3 regions of the Cellulomonas sp. P5_E12 genome follow, and region 2 is predicted to be linked to each of the others. Evidence: riboswitches for the same ligand, from Rfam matches in the RefSeq annotation. Region 2 holds a riboswitch; each other region holds the start of a gene.
The links. Region 2 has a riboswitch for S-adenosylmethionine ahead of ACXJKA_RS10335 (NADPH-dependent FMN reductase). Riboswitches for the same ligand answer to the same signal wherever they lie in the genome.
Positions count from the first base shown of each region.

Region 1: linked by a shared signal. The riboswitch ahead of ACXJKA_RS02305 (aminotransferase class V-fold PLP-dependent enzyme) and the one ahead of ACXJKA_RS10335 (NADPH-dependent FMN reductase) in region 2 are both predicted to bind S-adenosylmethionine.
Region 3: linked by a shared signal. The riboswitch ahead of ACXJKA_RS09430 (methylenetetrahydrofolate reductase) and the one ahead of ACXJKA_RS10335 (NADPH-dependent FMN reductase) in region 2 are both predicted to bind S-adenosylmethionine.

Region 1 covers NZ_JBFUMP010000002.1:189,521-196,530, forward strand. Annotated here, with positions in the region: gene ACXJKA_RS02275 (DUF1684 domain-containing protein) at 1-483, shown strand, start outside; gene ACXJKA_RS02280 (hypothetical protein) at 480-797, opposite strand; gene ACXJKA_RS02285 (pyridoxamine 5'-phosphate oxidase family protein) at 908-1,390, shown strand; gene ACXJKA_RS02290 (DUF1345 domain-containing protein) at 1,395-2,006, opposite strand; gene ACXJKA_RS02295 (O-succinylhomoserine sulfhydrylase) at 2,049-3,245, opposite strand; gene ACXJKA_RS02300 (rhodanese-like domain-containing protein) at 3,305-3,718, opposite strand; SAM riboswitch class I at 3,729-3,829, opposite strand; SAM riboswitch class IV at 3,948-4,062, shown strand; gene ACXJKA_RS02305 (aminotransferase class V-fold PLP-dependent enzyme) at 4,108-5,502, shown strand; gene ACXJKA_RS02310 (YrdB family protein) at 5,676-6,044, shown strand; gene ACXJKA_RS02315 (fasciclin domain-containing protein) at 6,193-6,909, shown strand; gene ACXJKA_RS02320 (MaoC family dehydratase) at 6,964-7,010, opposite strand, start outside.
Region 2 covers NZ_JBFUMP010000010.1:47,126-54,135, forward strand. Annotated here, with positions in the region: gene ACXJKA_RS10325 (RNA polymerase sigma factor) at 1-944, opposite strand, end outside; gene ACXJKA_RS10330 (YciI family protein) at 934-1,320, opposite strand; SAM riboswitch class IV at 1,504-1,612, shown strand; gene ACXJKA_RS10335 (NADPH-dependent FMN reductase) at 1,629-2,168, shown strand; gene ACXJKA_RS10340 (flavin reductase family protein) at 2,165-2,710, shown strand; gene ACXJKA_RS10345 (LLM class flavin-dependent oxidoreductase) at 2,879-4,081, opposite strand; gene ACXJKA_RS10350 (FAD-dependent oxidoreductase) at 4,078-5,187, opposite strand; gene ACXJKA_RS10355 (ABC transporter substrate-binding protein) at 5,310-6,284, opposite strand; gene ACXJKA_RS10360 (amino acid ABC transporter ATP-binding protein) at 6,389-7,010, opposite strand, start outside.
Region 3 covers NZ_JBFUMP010000009.1:9,944-16,953, reverse strand. Annotated here, with positions in the region: gene metE (5-methyltetrahydropteroyltriglutamate--homocysteine S-methyltransferase) at 1-484, opposite strand, end outside; gene ACXJKA_RS09430 (methylenetetrahydrofolate reductase) at 488-1,525, opposite strand; SAM riboswitch class I at 1,593-1,689, opposite strand; gene ACXJKA_RS09425 (hypothetical protein) at 1,812-2,027, opposite strand; gene ACXJKA_RS09420 (DNA-3-methyladenine glycosylase I) at 2,100-2,690, opposite strand; gene ACXJKA_RS09415 (TetR/AcrR family transcriptional regulator C-terminal domain-containing protein) at 2,760-3,926, opposite strand; gene ACXJKA_RS09410 (ATP-binding cassette domain-containing protein) at 4,008-4,922, shown strand; gene ACXJKA_RS09405 (ABC transporter permease) at 4,922-5,710, shown strand; gene ACXJKA_RS09400 (hypothetical protein) at 5,740-6,591, shown strand; gene hrpA (ATP-dependent RNA helicase HrpA) at 6,585-7,010, opposite strand, start outside.

The sequences.
Region 1 (7,010 bases), on a different contig from region 2:
CGCCGCACGGGTCACGCGATCGTCCGCGTGCACGACCCGTCCGCCCCGCAGCTGGCCGCGTTCGAGGGCATCCCGGCGTACGCGCCGTCCCAGGACTGGGTGCTGACCGGGCGGTTCGAGCCGTACGACGAGTCCCGCACGGTCACCACGGGCGCGGTCGTCGACGGCCTCGAGCACCACCACACCGCCGTCGGCACCGTGCACTTCGCGGTCGCCGGGATCCCGCAGTCGCTCATCGTCTTCGACGGGGGCGCCCGCGGCCTCAGCGTCCTGTTCCGGGATGCGACCAGCGGCGTCACCACCTACCCCGCCTCGCGCACGCTCGCGCTGGGCCCGGTGGCCGAGGACGGCACGGTGACGCTCGACCTCAACCGTGCCAGCAACCTGCCGTGCGGCCTGACGCAGTTCGCGACGTGCCCGATCCCGCCGCCGGAGAACGTCCTGACGGTCGCGGTCGAGGCCGGGGAGCAGTGGGTGCGCTAGCCCTTCGACGCGCGCAGGCGGGCGATCTCCGCGAACCGCATCCACTCGTCCTCGAGCGCGGCGGGCAGCGCGACCCAGTCGTAGAACAGCCGTCCGCTGTCGCCGGGTGACCAGACCGTGACGCCGGGCAGCGCCAGCGCCTCCGCGTGCTCGGCGCTGTCCCGGCCGAGCTTGACCACGAGGCGGTCGCCGCCGACGTGCCCGGCGAACATGGTCGAGCCGACCTTGAGGATCGGCCGGCCCATCATCTGTGCGCGTGTGGCGCCGCGCGCGACCAGGTCGTCGGCGATCGCCTCGTAGTCGCTCTCGGTCATGGACCGAGCATCCCGCGCCCCTCCGACATGCGACAGCCGCGCGGGCGTGCCTACGGTGGCCCGGCCGCCGCGGTCAGCAGCCCCGCGAGCGCGCCGCTCGAGGAGGACGCATGACGAACGAGGACCAGCAGGCCAAGGTCGCGGAGCTGATCAAGGACGCCCGGATCGCGATGCTCACCACGGTGTCGGCGGACGGCTCGCTGGTGAGCCGGCCCATGGGCGTGCAGGACGTGGACTTCGACGGGGACCTCTGGTTCTTCGCCGAGGAGGGCAGCCACAAGGTGCACGAGGTCGAGGGCGGCAGCCCCGCCAACGCGGCCTTCTCGGACTCGACGGCCTGGGTGTCGGTCTCGGGTCGCGCCGAGGTGGTCCGCGACCGCGCCAAGATCAAGGAGCTGTGGGGCACGTCGGCCGAGGCCTGGTTCCCGGACGGTCCGGAGACGCCCGGCGTGGTCCTGGTCGTGCTCCGCGGCGAGACGGCGGAGTACTGGCACGCCAAGGGCGGTCGCCTGACGACGGCGTTCAGCCTGGTGAAGGCCAAGGTCACCGGCGAGCGCTACGACGGCGGCGAGAACGAGACCGTCCGGCTCTGAGCGGTCACATCGACGCGACGAGGTTCACCAGCAGCGCGATGATCACGGTCCCGAACAGGTAGCTGAGCAGCGCGTGCCCCAGAGCGGTGCGCCGCATCGCCGACGACCCGAGGTCGGTGTCGGAGATGGCGAAGCTCATGCCGACGGTGACGGCGACGTACGCGAAGTCGGTGTACCGCGGCGCCTCCCGCATGTGGAAGTCGATCCCGCCGGCGTCGTCCGTCAGGTACATCCGCGCGTACCGCAGCGCGAACACCGTGTGGATCGCGGCCCAGGACGCGAGCACGCTGGCCAGCACCGCGATCGTCGGCAGCAGCTGACCGATCTCCCTGTCGACCAGGACGAACCCGATCCCCGCGAGCGTCACCAGCGCGGCGGCGAGGACGACCGCGTGCGCGCCGAACCTCGTCGGCTCCTCGCGGGTGGCGTGCGACGCGGTGTCCTCGGGACCCATCGACGCGATGGCCGCCCACGTCCACACGACGAACACGGCGGCCACGGTCGCCCAGCCCGCCAGAACCGCGGCGACCACCGAGGTCCAGCCGACGATGGCGGCGACGGCGACCCCGGCCAGCACGCCGACCAGCAGACGCACCAGCGACGACGAGTTGCTCACGCCGTCAGTGTTCCGCGCGGGACCGACGCGATCGGGGAGGCGTCAGCCGGCGAGTGTGTCGAGCGCCTGCGCGAGGTCGTCGATCAGGTCCGCCGGGTCCTCGAGGCCCACCGAGAGCCGGACCGTCGTCTCCGCGATGCCGACGGCCGCACGACCCTCGGGACCCAGCTTGCGGTGCGTCGTCGTCGCGGGGTGCGTGACCATCGACTTGGCGTCGCCGAGGTTGTTCGAGATGTCGACGATCCGCAGCGCGTCGAGCACGCCGAACGTGACCTTCTTCGCGACGTCGGGCTGCGCACCCTCGGGCACCGCGAGGTTGAACGTCACGACGGTGCCCCCGCCGGACTGCTGCGCGAGCGCGAGCTCGTGCTGCGGGTGCGACGGCAGGTACGGGTAGCGGACCAGCGAGACGCCGGGCTGCTGCTCGAGCCACGTCGCCACCTGCAGGGCCGACGCGGTCTGGTGCCGCACGCGCAGCGACAGCGTCTCGAGGCCCTTGAGCAGCACCCACGCGTTGAACGCCGACAGCGACGGCCCGGTGTTCCGGATGAGCGTCTGCACGGGACCGTGCACGTACTCGTCGGTGCCCAGGATCGCGCCGCCGAGCACGCGCCCCTGCCCGTCGATGTGCTTGGTCGCGGAGTACACGATGACATCCGCCCCGAGCTCGAGCGGGCGGGAGAGCACGGGCGTGGCGAAGACGTTGTCGACGATCACGGTCGCGCCCGCGGCGTGCGCGAGCCGGCTGACCGCCGCGATGTCGACCAGGTCCTGCATCGGGTTGGACGGCGTCTCGAAGAACACCACGTCCGCCGGCGTCGACAGCGCCTCCTCCCACTGCGACAGGTCGTGGCCGTCGACGTAGTCGGTGCGCACGCCCCACTTGGCCAGGATCTCCTCGAAGATCACGACCGTGGACCCGAAGAGCGCCCGCGCAGACACGATGCGCGACCCCGACTGCACGATCGCGGCGATGGACGTGAAGACGGCGGACATGCCGGACGCGGTGGCGTACGCGGCCTCCGCACCCTCGAGCAGGCGCAGCCGCTCCTCGAACGTGGACACCGTGGGGTTGCCGTAGCGCGAGTAGAGGAACCGGTCGGCCTCGCCGGCGAAGGCGGCCTCGGCCTCGGCGGCCGCGTCGTAGACGTAGCCCTGCGTGAGGAACAGCGCCTCGGAGGTCTCCTGGAACTGCGAGCGCACCAGCCCGCCGCGCACGGCGAGGGTGTCGGGCCGCAGGTCGGTGCGCGGGGTGCGGCGGTCGTCCCAGTCGCCGGGGCCGGGGACGCGGCGGGGGCTCACGCCTGCCGCCAGGGCAGACCGGCGGCACGCCAGCCGGAGTGGCCGCGGTGGCCGTCCGCGCCGACGTCGCCCTCGAATCCCTCGAGCACGTTGTAGGCCGGACCGAGCCCCGCCGACGTCGCGGCCTGCGCGGCGGCGACCGAGCGCACGCCCGAGCGGCACAGGAAGACGACCGGCCGGCCGGCCGTGACGCCGGCGTCGGCCAGCTGCTTGAGGAACTGCGGGTTGGGCCGTCCCGACGGGTACGACACCCACTCGACGAGCGCCGAGCGGCCGTCGATCTGGGCGGGGTCGGCGATGCCGACGTAGCGCCACTCGGCGTCGGTCCGCACGTCGACGAGCACAGCGGTCTCGTCGGTCGTGAGGAGGTCCCAGGCCTGCTGGGGGGTCAGGTCGCCGGCGTAGCTCATGCAGATCCTCGTCTCATCGGTCCTGGCGGTAGCACCCTCGGCCGGGCACAAGGTGCCCGCGGGTTGCTGCGGCGTCGTCGAGCCAGATCTCTCGGCCGCTCTGGATGGTGCCGGTGATGCTACGCGCGGCGGCACCGTCGCTCCAAGTAGTGGACAAGGTGTCCCGGCAGGCGAGACGAACCGCGCGGTGCGTTGACAGGCGCCTTGGGCTGCCGCGACCCTCGTTGCAGGTCATGAGCGCCAGCGTCAAGCCCCGGCTCGCTGGCCGGCAACCCTCCTCCGCGGTGGGGTGCCCCGGGTGACGACCTGGCCGCGTCCCGTCCGGGACCCGGCAAGCGCGGGGTTCCACCTGTCGTAGGTGTCCCCCCGGAACGTGTCGGAGGACTTCCATGACCATCATCGCCGAGCGCGCCTCGTGTGCCTCCGTCGACGAGGTGAGCGCGCTGCTCCCGGTCGTCGGCGGCACCACCACCGTCCCGCTGGTCGACGGCACCCAGCGCGTCTACGCCAACCTCGACTACGCCGCCAGCGCCCCCGCGCTCGAGGCCGTCGCGACGCGTGTGACCGAGGTGCTGCCGCTGTACGCGTCCGTGCACCGCGGTGCCGGGTACCTGTCGCAGGTGTCCACCGCGCTGTACGAGTCCGCGCGGGAGACCATCGCGCGGTTCGTCGACGCGCGTCCCGACGACGTCGCGATCATCACCCGCAACACCACGGACTCGCTCAACCTCCTGGCCGGCGTCGTGCCGGACGGCGGTCGCGTGCTCGTGCTGGACGTCGAGCACCACGCCAACCTGCTGCCCTGGGTGCAGTCGACGGAGCGCCACGGCAACCGGACGACGATCCTGCCCATCAAGGACACCGTGGCCGCGACGCTCGACGCCCTGCGCGCCGAGCTCGCCCGCCAGCCGTACGCGCTGGTCACGATCACGGGCGCGTCCAACGTGACGGGGGAGGCGCTGCCGATCGACGAGGTCGTCGCGCTCGCCCACGCCGAGGGCGCCCGCGTGGCCGTCGACGGCGCCCAGCTGGTGCCGCACCGCGGCTTCTCGCTGGCGGCGACCGACGCCGACTACGTGGCGTTCTCGGGCCACAAGACGTACGCACCGTTCGGCGCGGGGGCCCTGGTCGGCCGCCGCGACTGGCTGGACACGGGCACTCCGTACCTCGCAGGGGGAGGTGCGGTGCGCGACGTGCGGACCGATCGGACCGTCTGGCAGCCGGCGCCCGCACGGCACGAGGCGGGTTCGCCCAACGTGCTCGGGGCGATCGCCCTGGCCGAGGCGTGCGACCAGCTGGCGGCCCTCCCCGCCGGCGCCCTCGCCGCTCACGAGGAGGCCCTCCGGGCGCGCCTCGTCGAAGGACTGTCGCGCATCGACGGCGTCGAGATCGCGCGCATCTGGCCCGACTCCGCGGCCCCCGTCGGCGTCCTCACGTTCACCGTGCCGGACCACGACCCGGGCCTGGTCGCGGCCTACCTCGCCGCCGAGCACGGCATCGGCGTGCGCGACGGCCGGTTCTGCGCCCACCCCCTCCTCGCGCACCTCGGTGCGTCGGGCGGCGCCATCCGGGCGTCCGTGGGCGTCGGCACGACGAGCGAGGCGGTCGATCGGCTGGTCGTGGCCCTCACCGCGTACCTCGCCACGGGCCCCCGCGTCCGCTACGAGGTGATCGACGGCTGCTGGGCCGTGGTCGACGACACCCGTCCGCTGCTCGCCGTGCACGGCCTCGACCACCTGGCCGCGACGGCCGCGGCCGCCTGCGGCCCGGCCCTGGACGACTGACCGAACCGGCCGCTGCCGCCCGACCGCCCAGCTCGCCTCCGCGCGTCGAACTCGTTGGTCCGCGTCGAGCTCGTTGGTCGAAACCGGCGAGCTGGACTGCGACCCGCTAGCTCGACGCCAACCCGCGAGTTCGCTGTCCTAGGTCTGTGCCGCCAGTCCGACAGGATGGCCCGATGAGTGCCGCACCTGGGGACCGACACTCCGTCGGGTTGCTCGGCGTGCTCGGCTTCCTCTGCGAGCTCGTGATGATCGGGCTGCTGGCGGTGGCCGGGTGGCGGCTGGGGACGAGCACCGCCCTCTCGGTCGCGCTCGCGGTGGTGCTCCCCGCCGTGGCGATCGCGATCTGGGCCCGCTGGATGGCGCCGGCCTCAGGGCACCGGCTCCGGCGCGGGCCGCGCGTGGCCGCGCAGACGGCGCTGTTCATCGCGGTCGGCACGGTCTGCATCTACGCCGGGCTGACCACCTGGGGGATCGTCTTCAGCGTCGTCGCGTCGGCAGTCTTCGCAGGAGCGAGGGACGCCGATGCCCCGCGACGGATCTGACCTGACCCGCTACGAGGCTCGACCGGCATGATCCGCCGGCGACGTCGCGAGTGTTGCGACGAGTTGCGAGGCACGCTTCGTCGCAGACCCACGACGTCACGATCCCGACTGCATCCGGGCGCCGCCTGACCGGCGAAGAGGAGGCAGGGTGCCCACCGGTGCCCGCGCGGTGCGGCGCTCCGGCGTCGGCCGCGACCGTCGTCCGCAGGAGCTCACCATGAGGATCCGTCGCACGCTCTCCGTCCTTGCCGTCGCAGGTGTCGTCGCCGGCGGGGGACTCGCCCTCGCACCCGCGGCCAGCGCCGCAGCCCCGCCCACTGGCACGTCGAGCCTGGCGGCCCTGCTGGCGTCGGACGGCGACACGTTCGACCGCAACTGGCGCGACTTCGACATCCTCGACCAGGCCGTCGGCGCGGTCCTCGCCGCGAAGCCGTCGAGCCCGGTGGCCGTCCTCGCGGACGGCACGGTCCCGCTGACGGCGTTCCTGCCGAACGACCGCGCCTTCCAGTACCTCGCCAAGGACCTGACGCACCGCTGGTACGGCAGCGAGCAGGAGGTCCTCACGGCGCTCGCGGGCGCGGTCGGCATCGATGCCATCGAGCAGGTGCTGCTGTACCACGTGGTCCCGGGCGCGACGATCGACTCCGGCACTGCGCTGGCCAGCGACAACGCGGTGCTCACGACCGCCCAGGGCGGCACGTTCACGGTCGACGTGATCTCGAAGCGGTTCGGCATCGTGCAGCTGCGCGACCAGGACCGCAACGACCTGAACCCGTTCCTGATCCCGGGCAAGCTCGACCTCAACAAGGGCAACGTGCAGATCGCGCACGCGATCACGTTCGTCCTGCGCCCCGCGGACCTCTGAGACGCACGGACTCTGCAGGATCCGGCGCGGCGAGCCCGGATCCTGCAGGGTCCTTCAGGCCAGAGGCGTGACCGTTCCCGTCAGGTGCGGCTTGCCGCTGC
Region 2 (7,010 bases):
CGCTCGAGCAGCCCGTACAGCGCGAGCAGCTGCGGCCAGTCGGTCTCGTCGGCGGTCGGCGCCTCGTCGTGCACCGCCGCGATCGCCGCCTGGAGCTGGTACTCGCCGACGGCGCCGCGCACCAGCGCGTCCTCCACCAGCGCGATCCCCTCGTCGATCATCGACCGGTCCCACAAGCCGCGGTCCTGGTCGGGCAGCGCGACCAGCTCGCCGTGCGGCCCTGTACGCGCGGGGCGGCGGGCGTCGGTGAGCAGGACGAGGGCGAGCAGGCCGGCCACCTCGGCGTCGTCGGGAAGGCTCGCGTGCAGGTCGCGCGTCAGTCGCAGGGCCTCCACCGAGAGGTCGGCGCGGGCCACCGACGTCCCCGTGCTGCTGGCGTAGCCCTCGTTGAACATCAGGTACAGCACCCGCAGCACGGCGCGGAGACGCTCGGCGTACTCGGCCGCGGACGGCATCCGGAACGGCCCGTCCAGCTCCCGCAGCGTGCGGCGCGCCCGGCTCAGGCGCTGCGCCATCGTCGTCTCCGGCACGACGAACGCCCGCGCGATCTCGGCCGTCGTCAGCCCGCCCACCGACCGCAGCGTCAGGGCGATCGCCGACGCCGGGCTGAGCGCGGGGTGGCAGCAGCCGAAGAGCAGGAGCAGGGAGTCGTCGGCCTGGAACGCGGATACGCCCTGGTCCATCGTCGCGACCAGCTCCTCGCGGCGCCGGCGCGCGTCCTCGCTGCGGTAGCGGTCGACCAGCTTGTGGTGCCCGACGACGACGAGCCACGCGTGCGGGTTGTCGGGCACGCCCGTGTCCGGCCACTGCGTCGTGGCGGCGAGCATTGCCTCCTGCAGGGCGTCCTCCGCGTCGGCCAGGTCCCCCGACCGCCGGACCAGCACGCCAAGGACCTGCGGCGCGAGCTCGCGCAGCAGGTCCTCGATGGCTCGGTCACTCGGCAGGGGAGGGTGCCTCCATCAGCGCGCGGACCTCGAACACCTGCTGGATCGGGACGCCGTCCGGCCCGGGTGCGGCCGACGCCCTCGCGGCGATCGCGATGGCCCGCGCCTCGTCCTCGACGTCCACCGTCCAGTAGCCCGCGAGGAACTCCTTCGACTCGGCGAACGGCCCGTCGACGATCACCGGCGCGGACACCCCGTCGCTCCGGACGAACTTCGCGGAGTCGGGCCAGGCGAGCCCCCGGCCGTCGACGAACTCGCCGCTCGCCACCAGCTCGGCGCCCAGGTCGTGCTGGAACTGGATGTGGCGCCGCACGTCCTGCGGCGCCCAGGTGTCGATGGGCGGGACGCCCTCGATGAAGTAGTTCATCAGCAGCATGTACTTCACGATGCACTCCCGTTCGTCGTGGCCCCCGTCGGGCCTCCCACCCAGTGGTCGGAGCCGGACGCAGGTCCTCGACACGCATCCTTGCCGCTCCGGGCGCCCCGCGCGATGTCCGTCATTCGGGATTCTCCGCCGAAGCCCTTGCCGGGCGGCCGCCCCTTGCTACAACTCCGCCCAGGTCACGAGCACCAGCGCGAAGCCCCGGCTCGCTGGTCAGCAACCCCTCCACGACGGGGTGCTCCGGGAGATGACCCGGCCGTACCGACCGGTGCGGCAAGCGTGCAGCGAGAAGGAGCTCCACCGTGGTCCACCAGCAAGGCACCGCAGGCAACGAGGACGTCGTCGCTCTCGTCGGCAACCCCAGGCCAGGGTCGCGCACCCTCGCCGCTGCCGTTCAGGTGGCGGACCGGCTCGCCGACGGCGCGGACGTCACCACGGTCGACCTGGCGACGATCGGCCACCAGCTCTTCACGGCCGACCGCTCGCTCCTCGACCCCGCCCTCGCCACCGTGTCGGGCGCCCGGCTGCTGGTCGTCGCGACGCCGATCTACAAGGCCACGTACACGGGGCTGCTGAAGTCGTTCCTCGACCTCTACGGCCCCGACGGACTCGCCGGGGTCGTCGCCGTCCCGCTCGTCGTCTCCGGCGGCCCGGCGCACCTGCTCGCCGGCGAGGTGCACCTGCGCCCCCTGCTCGTGGAGCTCGGCGCGACCGTCCCCACCCGGACGCTCGCCGTCACGGAGGCCGACCTCGCCGACCTCGACCCGGTCGTCGACCGCTGGCTCGAGCGCGCGTACGGCCCCCTGCGCGCCGCCCTCGACGTCGCGGCCCTGTCCGCATGACCGCCGAGATCCTGCGCAAGCTGGACGCCGACCTCGTGGAGCAGGACGAGCCGCAGCTGAGCCCGCAGGCCTACAAGGAGGTGTTCCGTCGGCACCCCGCGGGGGTGGCGGTGGTGACGCTGCTCGACGACGACGGCCGGCCCGTCGGGTTCACGGCGACCTCGGTCATCTCCGTGTCGGCCGAGCCGCCCCTGCTCGCGTTCTCGCTGGCGTCGACCTCGTCGTCGTGGCCCGCCCTGTCCCGCGCGCGCACGCTGGCGATCAGCTTCCTGTCGTCGGCCCAGGACGACGTGTCCGCGCGGTTCGCGACCAGCGGCATCGACCGGTTCGCGGCCGGCGGCTGGTCGGCGCTGGAGACCGGTGAGCCGGTGATCGACGAGGCCGTGTCCTGGCTGCGGGGTCGGGTCGTGCAGCGGGTGCCCGTGGGCGGCTCGTACCTGGTCTCGGTCCGCGCCCTCGCGCACTCCGTCGCCGACGACGCCCTCCCGCTCGTCTACCACGACCGCACGTACCACCGGATCGGCGACCACACGGCCGTCTGACCGTCGCAGAAGGTCCCCGGCGTCTCGATGCCGGGGGCCTTCTTCGCGTCTACGTCCGCACTCGTGCGGACCAGAACCCGCGTGAGTGCGGACGTCCTGGTGGGTGGCGCAACAACGTCCGCACTCGCGGGGGTCAGGGCCCCATCGAGTGCGGACGTTTGGTGGGGGCTAGCGGGAGGACGCGGCCACGCCGGCGCCCACGAGCTCGTCGTCGGCGAGGCCCCAGGCGCGGGCGAGCAGCTCGTACGAGCGGGCCGTGTCCGCAGGGTCGTGCGTGATCGTCGTGATCAGCAGCTCGTCGGCACCCGTCGCGCGCACAAGGGCGTCGAGGCCGCGCGCCACCGACTCCGCGTCGCCGACGATCCGCGTGTCGATCCGGTCGCGCAGCAGCGCGCGCTCCGCCTCGCCGCGCAGCTCCCACGGCGTCGTCGTGCCGGGCCGCGGGTACGGGATCGCGCCCGCGCCGCTGCGGATCGAGAGCACCCACTCCGCGAACGGGTCCCCCAGCTCGGCCGCGCGCTCCGAGGTCTCCGCGACGAGCACGTCGGCCGAGACGACGACGTACGGCTCGTCCAGCACGCCGGGCACGAAGGCCGCGCGGTACGCCTCGACGGTGTCCAGCACCGTCGCCGGGCTCACGTGGTAGTTCGCGGCCAGCGGCAGGCCCAGCTCGCCGGCCACGCGCGCGCTCTCCCCCGCGCTCGACGCGAGCACCCACAGGGCGAGGTCGGAACCTTCGACGGCGGGGTCGGTGACCACGCGGTCGCCGGCTCGGGCGGTCCCCGCCTGCAGCGCGAGGACCGTGGACAGCTCGTCCCGGAACGGCGCCGGCGTCCGGCCGGCGCCGAGGAACTCCAGGTGGGCGACGAACCGCGCGCGCAGCTCAGGGTCGGGGTCGGCGTAGTTGAGGGGCGGCGCGGCGGGCACCAGCAGCCCGTCGACCACGCGGTCCTCGGTCGCCGTCGACCGGACGCGCCCTGCTGTCGAGGCGGCCACGTCGGGCACGGCGGACTTGCTCGGCGGCGGGAACGACGCCCGGCCGAGCCCGAGGTCCACGCGCCCGGGGTGCAGGGCGGCGACGGTCCCGAACTGCTCGGCCGCGACGACAGGGCTGGTGGAACCGAGCAGCACGGCGGCGGACCCGACGCGGATGGTCGAGGTGGCACTCGCCGTCAGCGCGGCGAGCACGCCCGGCGTGGCCGACGCGACGCCCGGCGCCAGGTGGTGCTCGGCGTACCAGACCCGCCGGTACCCGAGCCGCTCGACCAGCTGCGCGCGGTCGACGGCGGACCGCAGGGCGTCGGCGCCGCTGCTCCCCTCCGGGACGGGCGCGAGGTCGAGCACGGACAGGGGCACGGCACGGCGGGTCATCGGATCTCCTGCAGGGCGGGTCGGGACAGGTGGAAGGCGGGGTGCGATGCACGAACGACGCGGTCGGGGTCTTCCTCGGCGAGGTCGGCCAGGACGCGGCCGATCGCGGGGGCGAACTTGAAGCCGTGGCCGGAGAAGCCGGCGGCGACCACCAGCGGTCCGCGGCGGTCGAGGACGAAGTCGTGGTCGGGCGTCGTCGTGTAGGTGCACGAGATCGGCGCGGGCGACGAGGCGTCGACGCCGGGCAGCCACTGCGCCGCGTACTCCTGCAGGAGCGCGAGCTGCGTGGGCTCGGCGGTGAACGTGCGGTGGTCGGGGTCGGTCACGGGGCCGACGGCGTGGAAGCCGACCTTGATCCCCTCACCGGGGGTCCCCAGCCCGTAGGTGCCGCTGGGCCACGGGTGCTCGCCGAGCGGCCGGTGCGTGAAGCTGGGCCAGTCGTCGGGCGTGCCCGACCGCAGCGCGAAGTGCGCGGGCTGCTCCTGCGTGACCACCAGCGGCGGCGCCTCCGACCCCAGCAGCGCGGAGGTCCACGCGCCGACGGCCAGCACGACGCTGCGGGCCCGGAACGCCCCCACGGACGTCTCGACGACCACACCGTCGCGAGCGACGGCCAGGGACAGGACCTGCACGCCGTGCCGCACGTCGGCGCCGAGCGCGGCGGCGGCGGACTGGAACGCGGCGACCGCGCGGTCCGCGTGGATCCGGCCGGCGGTCCGAGTCTCGTGCAGCACGGTCCCCTCGAACCGCAGCCCGGGCCAGCGCTCGTGCGCGGCGTCGGGCGAGAGCAGCTCGTGCGGGATGCCGCGGGCGACGAAGGCGTCGACCACGCCCGGCGCCGGCTCGCCGTGGCTCACGCCGCCGGTGAGGGCGAGCACCCCGTCGAACGACTGCCACAGCTCGAGGGCCTCGGCCGCGAGGTCGAGGTACTCGGGCCGGTCGTACGTCTGGCGGTAGATCCGCGAGGCGCCGTGCGACGCGCCGTTGACGTGCCCCGGCGCGAACCGCTCGAGGAGTACGACGTCACGACCGCGCCGCGCGAGCTGCCACGCGGCGGCGGAGCCCATGACGCCGCCTCCGACGACCAGGTGGTCGACGACCTGCACAGGGAACACCTCCGACGGGGAACGAGGGGTGGGGGACGAAACTGGTGGCCGGCCGGGCGTCCCCCGACCCCGACCGGCCACCGCGGACGCTCGTACGTGAGCACAGCATCCGGTCTAGGGGGTCAGCTCGTCTTGGGCAGACCCGGCGGGTTGGTCTCGGACTTCTCGATGGCCTCGGCGGACAGGCCCCAGTGCGCGAGGACCTGGGCGTAGGTGCCGTCGTCGAACGCGTGCTGGAGCGCGGCCGTCACGGCCGGCGCCAGGTCGGAGCCCTTGAGGGTGGCCACGGCGATCTGCGCCGTCAGCGGCCAGCCGCCGTTGAGCGTGCCGACGACCTTGAACTGGTCGGGCGCCGTCGCCGCGCTGTAGGAGAGGCTGGCGTTCGGGCCGACATAGGCGTCCACCCGGCCGGACTGCACGGCCAACAGCACGTCCGAGTAGTTCTCGTAGTACTCCGGCGAGCCGTTCTTGATCGGCTCGAGGCCCTTGTCGATGTTCTCCTGGTTCCAGGCCAGCAGGATCTTCTCCTGGTTCGTGCCGGAGCCGACGCCGACCGTGAGGCCCGCGATGTCCTTGGGCTCCTTGATGGCCTTGATCTTGCTCGACGCGCCGGTCAGCCAGCCGAGCTGGTCGTTGCGGTACGACGAGAAGTCGTACAGCTCCTTGCGCTCCTCGGTCACGGTGACGTTGGAGATCACGGCGTTGACGTCGCCCGACTGCAGGGCGAGCGGCCAGTCGGCCCACGCCTTCTGCTCGAGCTCCAGCTTGAGTCCGAGGGCGTCGGCGACGAGGCTGGCGATGTCGGTCTCGTTGCCGATCGGCGTCTTCTCGTCGTCGGCGAGGAAGCCGAGCGGCGGCGCGGCGCCGGCCGTCGTGGCGACCTTGAGCACGCCCGACTTCTTGATCTCGGCCGGCAGCAGCGCGATCGCGTCCTCGGCCTTCGTGGTGTGGATCCGGTCCTGGTCGGGGCTCGTGCTGATCTCGAGGCCGGCGGCGGTCGCCTCGGGGGAGGCGGCATCGGCGACATCCGTGTCCGCGGAGGCCGGTCCGGCGCACGCGGCGAGCGCCAGCAGGGGCACGAAGGCCAGTGCGCTCACAGCACGTCGGAAGGTCGTAGTCACGGGGATCTCTCTCTCGGTCGGGAGCGCAGGGGCGCGCTCGTCACGCCGTCCGCGGGGTGCGGGCGACGAAGAACTGGGGGTCAGAGCACCTTGTCGAGGAACGCGCGGGTGCGCGGGTGCTGCGGGTTGTCGAGCACCTGGCTCGGGGTGCCCTGCTCGAGGATCTGCCCGCCGTCGATGAAGACCACGTTGGTGGCCACCTCGCGGGCGAAGCCGATCTCGTGCGTGACGACGATCAGGGTGGTGCCGGTCGCCGCGAGGTCCCGGATGACGTCGAGGACCTCTCCGACCAGCTCGGGGTCCAGCGCGGACGTCGGCTCGTCGAAGAGCACGACGGCAGGCTTGACCGCGAGCGCCCGGGCGATCGCCACGCGCTGCTGCTGCCCGCCGGACAGCTGGCGCGGGTAGGCGTCGGCCTTGTCCGACAGCCCGACGCGGGCCAGCAGCTCGCGCGCCTCGGCCTCGACCTCGCCGCGCGACCGCTTCTGCGCCGAGACCGGCGCCTCCACGACGTTCTCCAGCGCCGTGAGGTGCGGGAACAGGTTGAAGTTCTGGAAGACGAACCCGATGCGGGTCCGCTGCACCAGGACGTCCTTCTCCTTCAGCTCCTGCAGCGCGCCGTCGGAACGCTTGCGGTAGCCGATGAGGTCGCCGTCCACCGAGATGGACCCGCGGTCGACCTTCTCCAGGTGGTTGATGGCG
Region 3 (7,010 bases), on a different contig from region 2:
CGTCCGCCAGCGCCTCCGTGAACTCGCGCACGGGGCGGTTGCTCGCGTAGCGGAAGACCGTCTCCGGGCCGATCTCGGGGACCAGGTAGTGGTAGTTGGTGTCGAACCACTTGGTCATCTCGAGCGGCAGGTCGTCGCCGCGGCCGCGGGCCACGGTCGAGTACCCCGCCAGGTCGAGGGCGCCGTCGGCGCCGACGACGTCCGCGAAGCGGGCCGGCACGGCACCCACCACGGCGGTCGCGTCGAGCACGTGGTCGTAGAAGGAGAACGCGCTCGGGATCGCCGGCACGTCGGTGGCCAGGCCCAGCTCGGCCAGGCGCGTGCGGGTGCGCTTGCGCAGGCCGGCGGCGGTCGCCTCGACCTCGTCGGCGCTGGTGCGGCCGGCCCAGAACGCCTCGAGGGCCTTCTTGAGCTCGCGGCGCGGGCCGATGCGGGGGTAGCCGAGCACGGAGCTCGCGGGGAAGTTCGGGCGGGTCTCGCTCATTGTTCAGTCCCTCGGGGGTCGGGCGGGTGCCGTGTCCTGCGGCCATCCGGCCAGGTCGGGAGCTGTCCGAGCTCCGCCGTCGAGGTGTGCACCCTCGAGCAGGTCAAGTGCGGCATGGTGCTGGTTGAACGTGTACAGGTGGACGCCGGGTGCTCCGCCGTCCAGGACGCCGTTGACCAGGTCGACGCTCGCGCGGATCCCCCGGCGGTGGCGGTCGAGCTCGTCGTCGGCCGAGCCCAGCAGGTCCAGGAGCCTGCCCGGCACCGGGACGCCGGTCAGCTCCTGCACCCGCAGCAGGCGGGCCGGGTCCGTGGTCGGGATGATGCCCGGGATGATCGGGATGGTCACGCCGGCCTCGCGGGCCTCCGCCACGATACCCAGGTAGTCGTCCGCGTCGAAGAACACCTGCGTGATCGCGAAGTCGGCGCCGGCCTGCTGCTTGGCCAGGAGCGAGGCGACGTCCTGGGCGCGTGTGCCGCCGGTGGCGTGGTTGCCACGGGGGAACGCCGCGACCGCGACGGACAGCGGTCGCACCCGCGCCCGGACCGCCTGCGACGGGCTGTCCGCGCAGCGCTGGGCCTCGATGTCTCGCAGCAGCTCGACCAGCTCGCCGGCCGTCTGCAGACCGTCGGGGTGCGCCTCCCAGTCGCTCTGCTCGGTGGGCGGGTCGCCGCGCAGCGCGAGGAACGACCGCAGGCCCTCGTCGAGGAACTCTCCGACGATCTCCGTGATCTCCGCGCGGGACGTACCGACGCAGGTCAGGTGGGCGATCGGGTTGAGCGTCGTCTCGCGCAGCAGCCGGCGGACCAGCGCACGCGTGGTGACACGGGTCTTGCCCGACGCGCCGTACGTGACGGAGACGAAGTCCGGGTGGACGGACTCGAGCGCCCGGATGGTGGCCCACAGGCGCGGCGCCGCATCGGGGTTGCGCGGCGGGAAGAGCTCGAACGAGATGGTGGGGCGGTCGTTCGCGGTCTGCGGGCGGGTCGCCGGCGCAGCGTGCAGCCCGGGGGTGCGCGGTTCCACGGCGGCCGCGCTCACGGCGCGACCGGTCCGGTGGTCGGCACCGGTGCGGTGCGGGGACACGTGGTCTGCGGGGACATCGCTCACTCCATCGTCCCTGGCGGAAGCACCCACACCCTCGGCGGGGAGGGGGGTTGCTGCGGCGTCGTCGAGCCAGGTCTCTCGGCCGCTCTGGATGGTAGGCGCGATGGTAGACCGGCGATCACATGCTGGGCAACCTTGCTCGACCTATGAGACGTGGGTGTCCGGGGTTGGCCGTCCGGGCCGGAACGGCGGGAGCGCGGGTGGCCGGGGCGGGACCGCGTCAGTGCTGGCGGCGAGGGAACAGGGTCCCCGGCTGCATGCGACTGCGCTGCGACGGCACGTCGAACCACGAGTTCGGTGAGCCCGCGGGGACGGACAGCAGCCCGTCCTGCACGGCCGCGAGGATGCGAGCGTCGGGGACAACGTTGTCCGCGAGAGCCTCCGCCGCCGCGCGCTCGGCATCGCGCCGTGCGTCGTCGTCGGGCATCTCCGTCATGGCCCGCACTGTAGTCCGCGTCACACCCGGTTCCGAGACCCGCATGGCAGCGTCACCCGGCAGGAGTAGTGCTCACCCCGACGGGTGACGGGGCGTGGCCGACGGGCACGTGGCGAGGTGGTCGTCGACGACTCCGCAGGCCTGCATGGCGGCGTACGCAGTGACGGGACCGACGAACCGGAAGCCGAGCGACTTGAGCTGGGTGGCGAGCGCACGGGACTCGGTCGTCTGCGCCGGGACGTCGGCCCAGGTCACGGGCCGGACGTGGGTGGTCCGGTCKGGCGCGTGCGACCACAGGACCTCGTCCAGGGTGCCCCCCGCGGCGTGCAGCTCACGTAGTGCGCGCCCGTTGGCGATGGTCGCCTCGATCTTGGCGCGGTTGCGCACGATGCCCGCGTCGGCCATGAGTCGCGCGACGTCGTCGTCGCCGAACCCCGCGACGACCTCCGGGTCGAACCCGGCGAACGCCGCGCGGAAGGCCGGCCGCTTACGCAGCACCGTGATCCAGGCGAGGCCGGACTGGAAGCCCTCGAGCGCGAACCGCTCGAAGAGCGCGTGCTCACCGTGGACGGGCACCCCCCACTCCTCGTCGTGGTACCGCTCGTAGAGGGGGTTGCCGTCGCCGAAGCAGCGGCCGGTGCGCGGGACGTCGGGCGAGGTCATGCGTCGAGTCTGCCCGCGACCGCCGACACAGACGCGGCGCCACTGTGCATGCCGGGGTCTGTGGGCGGCTCAGGACGCCGGGCTCGCGAGCGCGATGAGGCGCTCGATGCCGTCGAGGATGAGGACGGTCCCGAAGTCGAGGCTGTCGCCGTCGTCGGCTCGGTCGTCCGGACCGAACGAGAACGCGCCCTCGTCGACCGCCCTGAGCAGCGCGGGGTGCGCGGACGGCGACGCCAGGACGCCGAGGAGGGCGCCCAGGTCGGGGGACTCGTCGGCGCCGTCCGCCGCACCCACGGCCGCCGTGCGCCTGCTGTCGGTCAGCTCCTCGGTCACGCGCAGCTGGTCCAGGGCGTGCGTGGCCAGCAGGCCGATCGCGCCGACCTTCTGCCGCTCGGACAGGGGCGTGTCCTCGAGGGCGGAGAGCATCCCCTCCATCCACGCGAGCCGTCCGGGCCCCACCGCGTGCAGCACGGTGGTCGTGCGCGCCAGCCACGGGTGCGCGCGCAGGATCGGCTGCTGGATGGCGAGGATCAGCTCGAGCCGCTCGCGCCAACCGCCCACGTCCGGCCCGAGGACGGGCGGGCGCCCGGCGGCGCGGTCGGACATGAGGGCCAGCACCTCGTCCTTGGAGGACACGTACCGGTACAGCGACATCGTCGTGAAGCCGAGGGACTCGGCCAGCCGGGCCATGGAGACGGCGTCGATGCCCTCGGCGTCCGCCAGCGCGATCCCCGCATCGGCGATCTGCTCGAGCGTCAGGCTGGGGCGCGGACCCGGCCGGCCCTCGACCGGCGTGCGCCACAGCACGGCGATGCCGGGGGGCAGCTCGACGGGTGGACCCTGGGATCCCGCGACCCGCACGGCCTGCCTCCGCGCCTTCTCGGCCGCGCGTGCCGCCTTCTGCTGGGCCAGGGCTGCCGCGCGCTGGGCCTTCTCGGCCTCGCGGAGCTGCCGCGCGGCCTCCTTGACCGCCTGCTGCGCCTCGCGCTCGCGCTCGTTGCGCAGCCGCTCGGCCTCCTTGGCCAGGTCCTGCTCGGCCCTCAGGCGCTCGCGCACGAGCCGTTCGGCGTCCTTGCGGGAGCGCTCGGCCTCCTTCTGCGCGGCGCGCTCGGCGTCGCGGTCGGCCTTCTCCAGCTCGCGGCGCAGCCGGTCCGCCTCCTTGGCCTCGGCGCGCTCGGCCTTCTCGCGGTCGCGGCGCAGCGCCTCGGCCGCACGCGTCTCGTCGTCGTTGTCCACGACACCTCCTTGACGGTCGATCCTACAAGTGTGTATGAAGTACACACACAGTTTACGACATACACAGAAGGCGAGATCGCGATGACCGCTCCTGTTGTCGTCGCCCGGGGGCTGCGCAAGTCCTACGGCGACCTGACCGTGCTCGACGGCGTCGACCTCGACGTCGCTCGGGGCGAGGTGCTCGCGCTCCTCGGCCCCAACGGCGCCGGCAAGACCACGACCGTGCGCATCCTGTCCACGCTGCTGCGGCCCGATGGCGGCACGGCGCACGTCGTCGGCAAGGACGTGGTCCGGCAGGCCGAGCAGGTGCGGGCGGCGATCAGCCTCACCGGCCAGTTCGCGGCGGTCGACGACCTGCTCACGGGCGTCGAGAACATGCACCTCATGGCGAAGCTCGCGCACCTGGGCCGCTCGGAGGTGCGCACCCGCAGCGCGGAGCTGCTCGAGCTCTTCGACCTGACCGACGCCGGCAAGCGGGTGGTCAAGACCTACTCCGGCGGCATGCGGCGGCGGCTCGACCTCGCGGTCGGCCTCCTGGCCAGGCCGCAGGTCGTGTTCCTCGACGAGCCGACGACGGGCCTCGACCCGCGCAGCCGCAACGACCTGTGGGACGTCATCCGTGAGGTCGTCGCCGAGGGCACCACCGTGCTGCTCACGACGCAGTACCTCGAGGAGGCCGACCAGCTGGCCGACCGGATCGCCGTCATGGACCGCGGTCGCGTGATCGCGGACGGCACGGCGCGCGAGCTCAAGCGGGCCGTCGGCTCGGCGCACGTCGAGCTCCACCTCAAGGACGGGTCGGAGGAGCGCATCCTCACCGACGGCTCCGTGCCGGACGTGCGCCGGATCCTCGCCGGCATCGAGGACCGCGGCGTCACCGTCGACACCTGGGAGGTCCGCTCCCCCACGCTCGACGACGTCTTCCTCACCCTGACGGGCCAGCCCACCGCGCCCGAGACCACCACGCCCGCCCTCGTCGCCTCCCGGGAGTACTGATGACCACGCTCACCGCACCCACAGCGGTGCCCGCCCTCGGCTGGACGTGGCACGACACGTCCGCGCTCATCGGCCGGTGCCTGCGCCGGTCCCTGCGCCAGATGGACACCGTGCTGATGGCGGTGATCCTGCCGCTGGCCCTGCTGCTGATGTTCGTCTATGTGTTCGGCGGCGCCATCGACACCGGCGGCGCCTACGTCGACTGGGTGGTGCCGGGCATCATCCTGCTCACGGCCGGGTACGGCTCCGCCAACACCGCCGTGGAGGTCGCCAGCGACATGACCGGCGGCATCATCGACCGGTTCCGTTCCCTGCCCATACGGCCCACCGGCGTGCTCACCGGGCACGTGGTCGCGAGCATGGTGCGCAACGCGGTCTCCACCGCTCTCGTGATCGGCGTGGCCTTCCTCATCGGCTTCGACGCCGCGGCGTCGCCCCTGGACTGGGCGGCGGCCATCGGGCTCATCGCGCTCTTCGTCCTCGCGCTCACCTGGGTGGCGGTCGCCATCGGGGTGGTCGCGTCCGGGCCGGAGGCTGCGTCCGGGTTCACCTTCGCGATCCTGTTCCTGCCCTACGTGTCGAGCGCGTTCGTGCCGCCGGAGTCGATGCCGTCGGTGCTGGAGACGATCGCGACCTACAACCCGATCACGCCCGTGACCGACACCCTGCGCGGGCTCCTGCTCGGGCTGCCGGTCGGCGACTCGTGGGTGGCGGCCGTGGCCTGGTGCGTCGGGATCTACGTCGTGGCGCGCATCGCGGCGGGGGCGCTGTTCCGCCGCACGTCCTGAGGGCCTCCGGAGTGCGGTAGACCAGTGGCATGACGAGCCCGTTCCCGCCCACCGGTGCCTCCGAGCCGTCGGGGGAGCCGCCGCACCGGCGCCGGGGCTGGATCATCGCGCTGGCCGTCCTCCTCGCCGCGGCGGTCGGCGTCATCGTGTACCTGCTGGTGACGGGGGACGACGACGGCGCGGAGCCGGTCGCGTCGTCGACCACCTCGCAGTCCTCGTCCCCGTCGCCGGAACCGTCGCAGGAGCCGTCGGAGGAACCGTCCACGGCGGCGGCGGGCTGCGCCCCGAACGACGAGACGGCACCGGCCGGCGCCGACGTCGTCACCGTCATCGACGTCGACGGTGACGGGCGACCCGACCAGGCCTGGCTCAGCGGCGGCGCCGGGCGCACGTTCGGCATCACCACGGCGTCGGGCGCGACGTTCTCGGCGACGATCGACTCCGCCTCGCCCGTCCCCGCCTCCGCGATCGTCAACCGCGTGCAGGCCGACCAGATCCCGATCGCGTTGGTCGACCTCAGCCGGGAGGCCCTGGTCTACTCGCTCGCCGGCTGCGCCGTGACCCCGGTGGCCAACGAGCAGGGTGAGCCGTACAGGTTCGACCGGGGCTTCGCGGGGACCGGGACCGGTGTCGGGTGCTCGACCGATGCCGGCTCGCTCCGGCTCGCGGGCCTCAACGCGGTGGCCGACACCGCCGGCACCTACACGGTGACCCGGACCTTCGTGGACCTGGACGCCGACGGCCGGCACGCGACCAACGCGGCGCCGGAGCAGGTGGCCCTTGGCGCCGGCGCCGACGAACCCGTGGTGACGACCGCGCAGGAGGTCAGCTGCGGCGAGCTGGTGGCCGGGACCGACGACGGGCCCGTGGAGCCTCAGTAGGCGGCGAGCGCCTTCTTGATGCGGGTGGTCGACACCGGGACGGGCGTGCCCAGCTGCTGGGCGAACAGGCTGACGCGCAACTCCTCGAGCATCCAGCGCAGCTCCCGGAGCTCCGCGTCGCGCGGGTGCTTGGCGACGACGTCGTCGTAGAGCGCCTCGACGTCCTGCACCTGCCACGCCAGGTCGGCGTCGCGCTGCGGGTTCTCGGCGGCCTTGACCAGCCGGTGGCGTGCGGCCCGCAGGTACCGGGCCAGGTGCGGCAGGCGTGCGGCGCCGACCTCGCTGACGAAGCCGGCGTGCACGAGGCGGGCGGCCTGGGCGCGCAGGTCTTGAGCGGTGGCCAGCAGGGCGAGACTGGAGCGATCGCGGATCTCGGCGTCCAGCTCGCGCCAGGCCGTGAGCACCGCGACGAGGTCGGT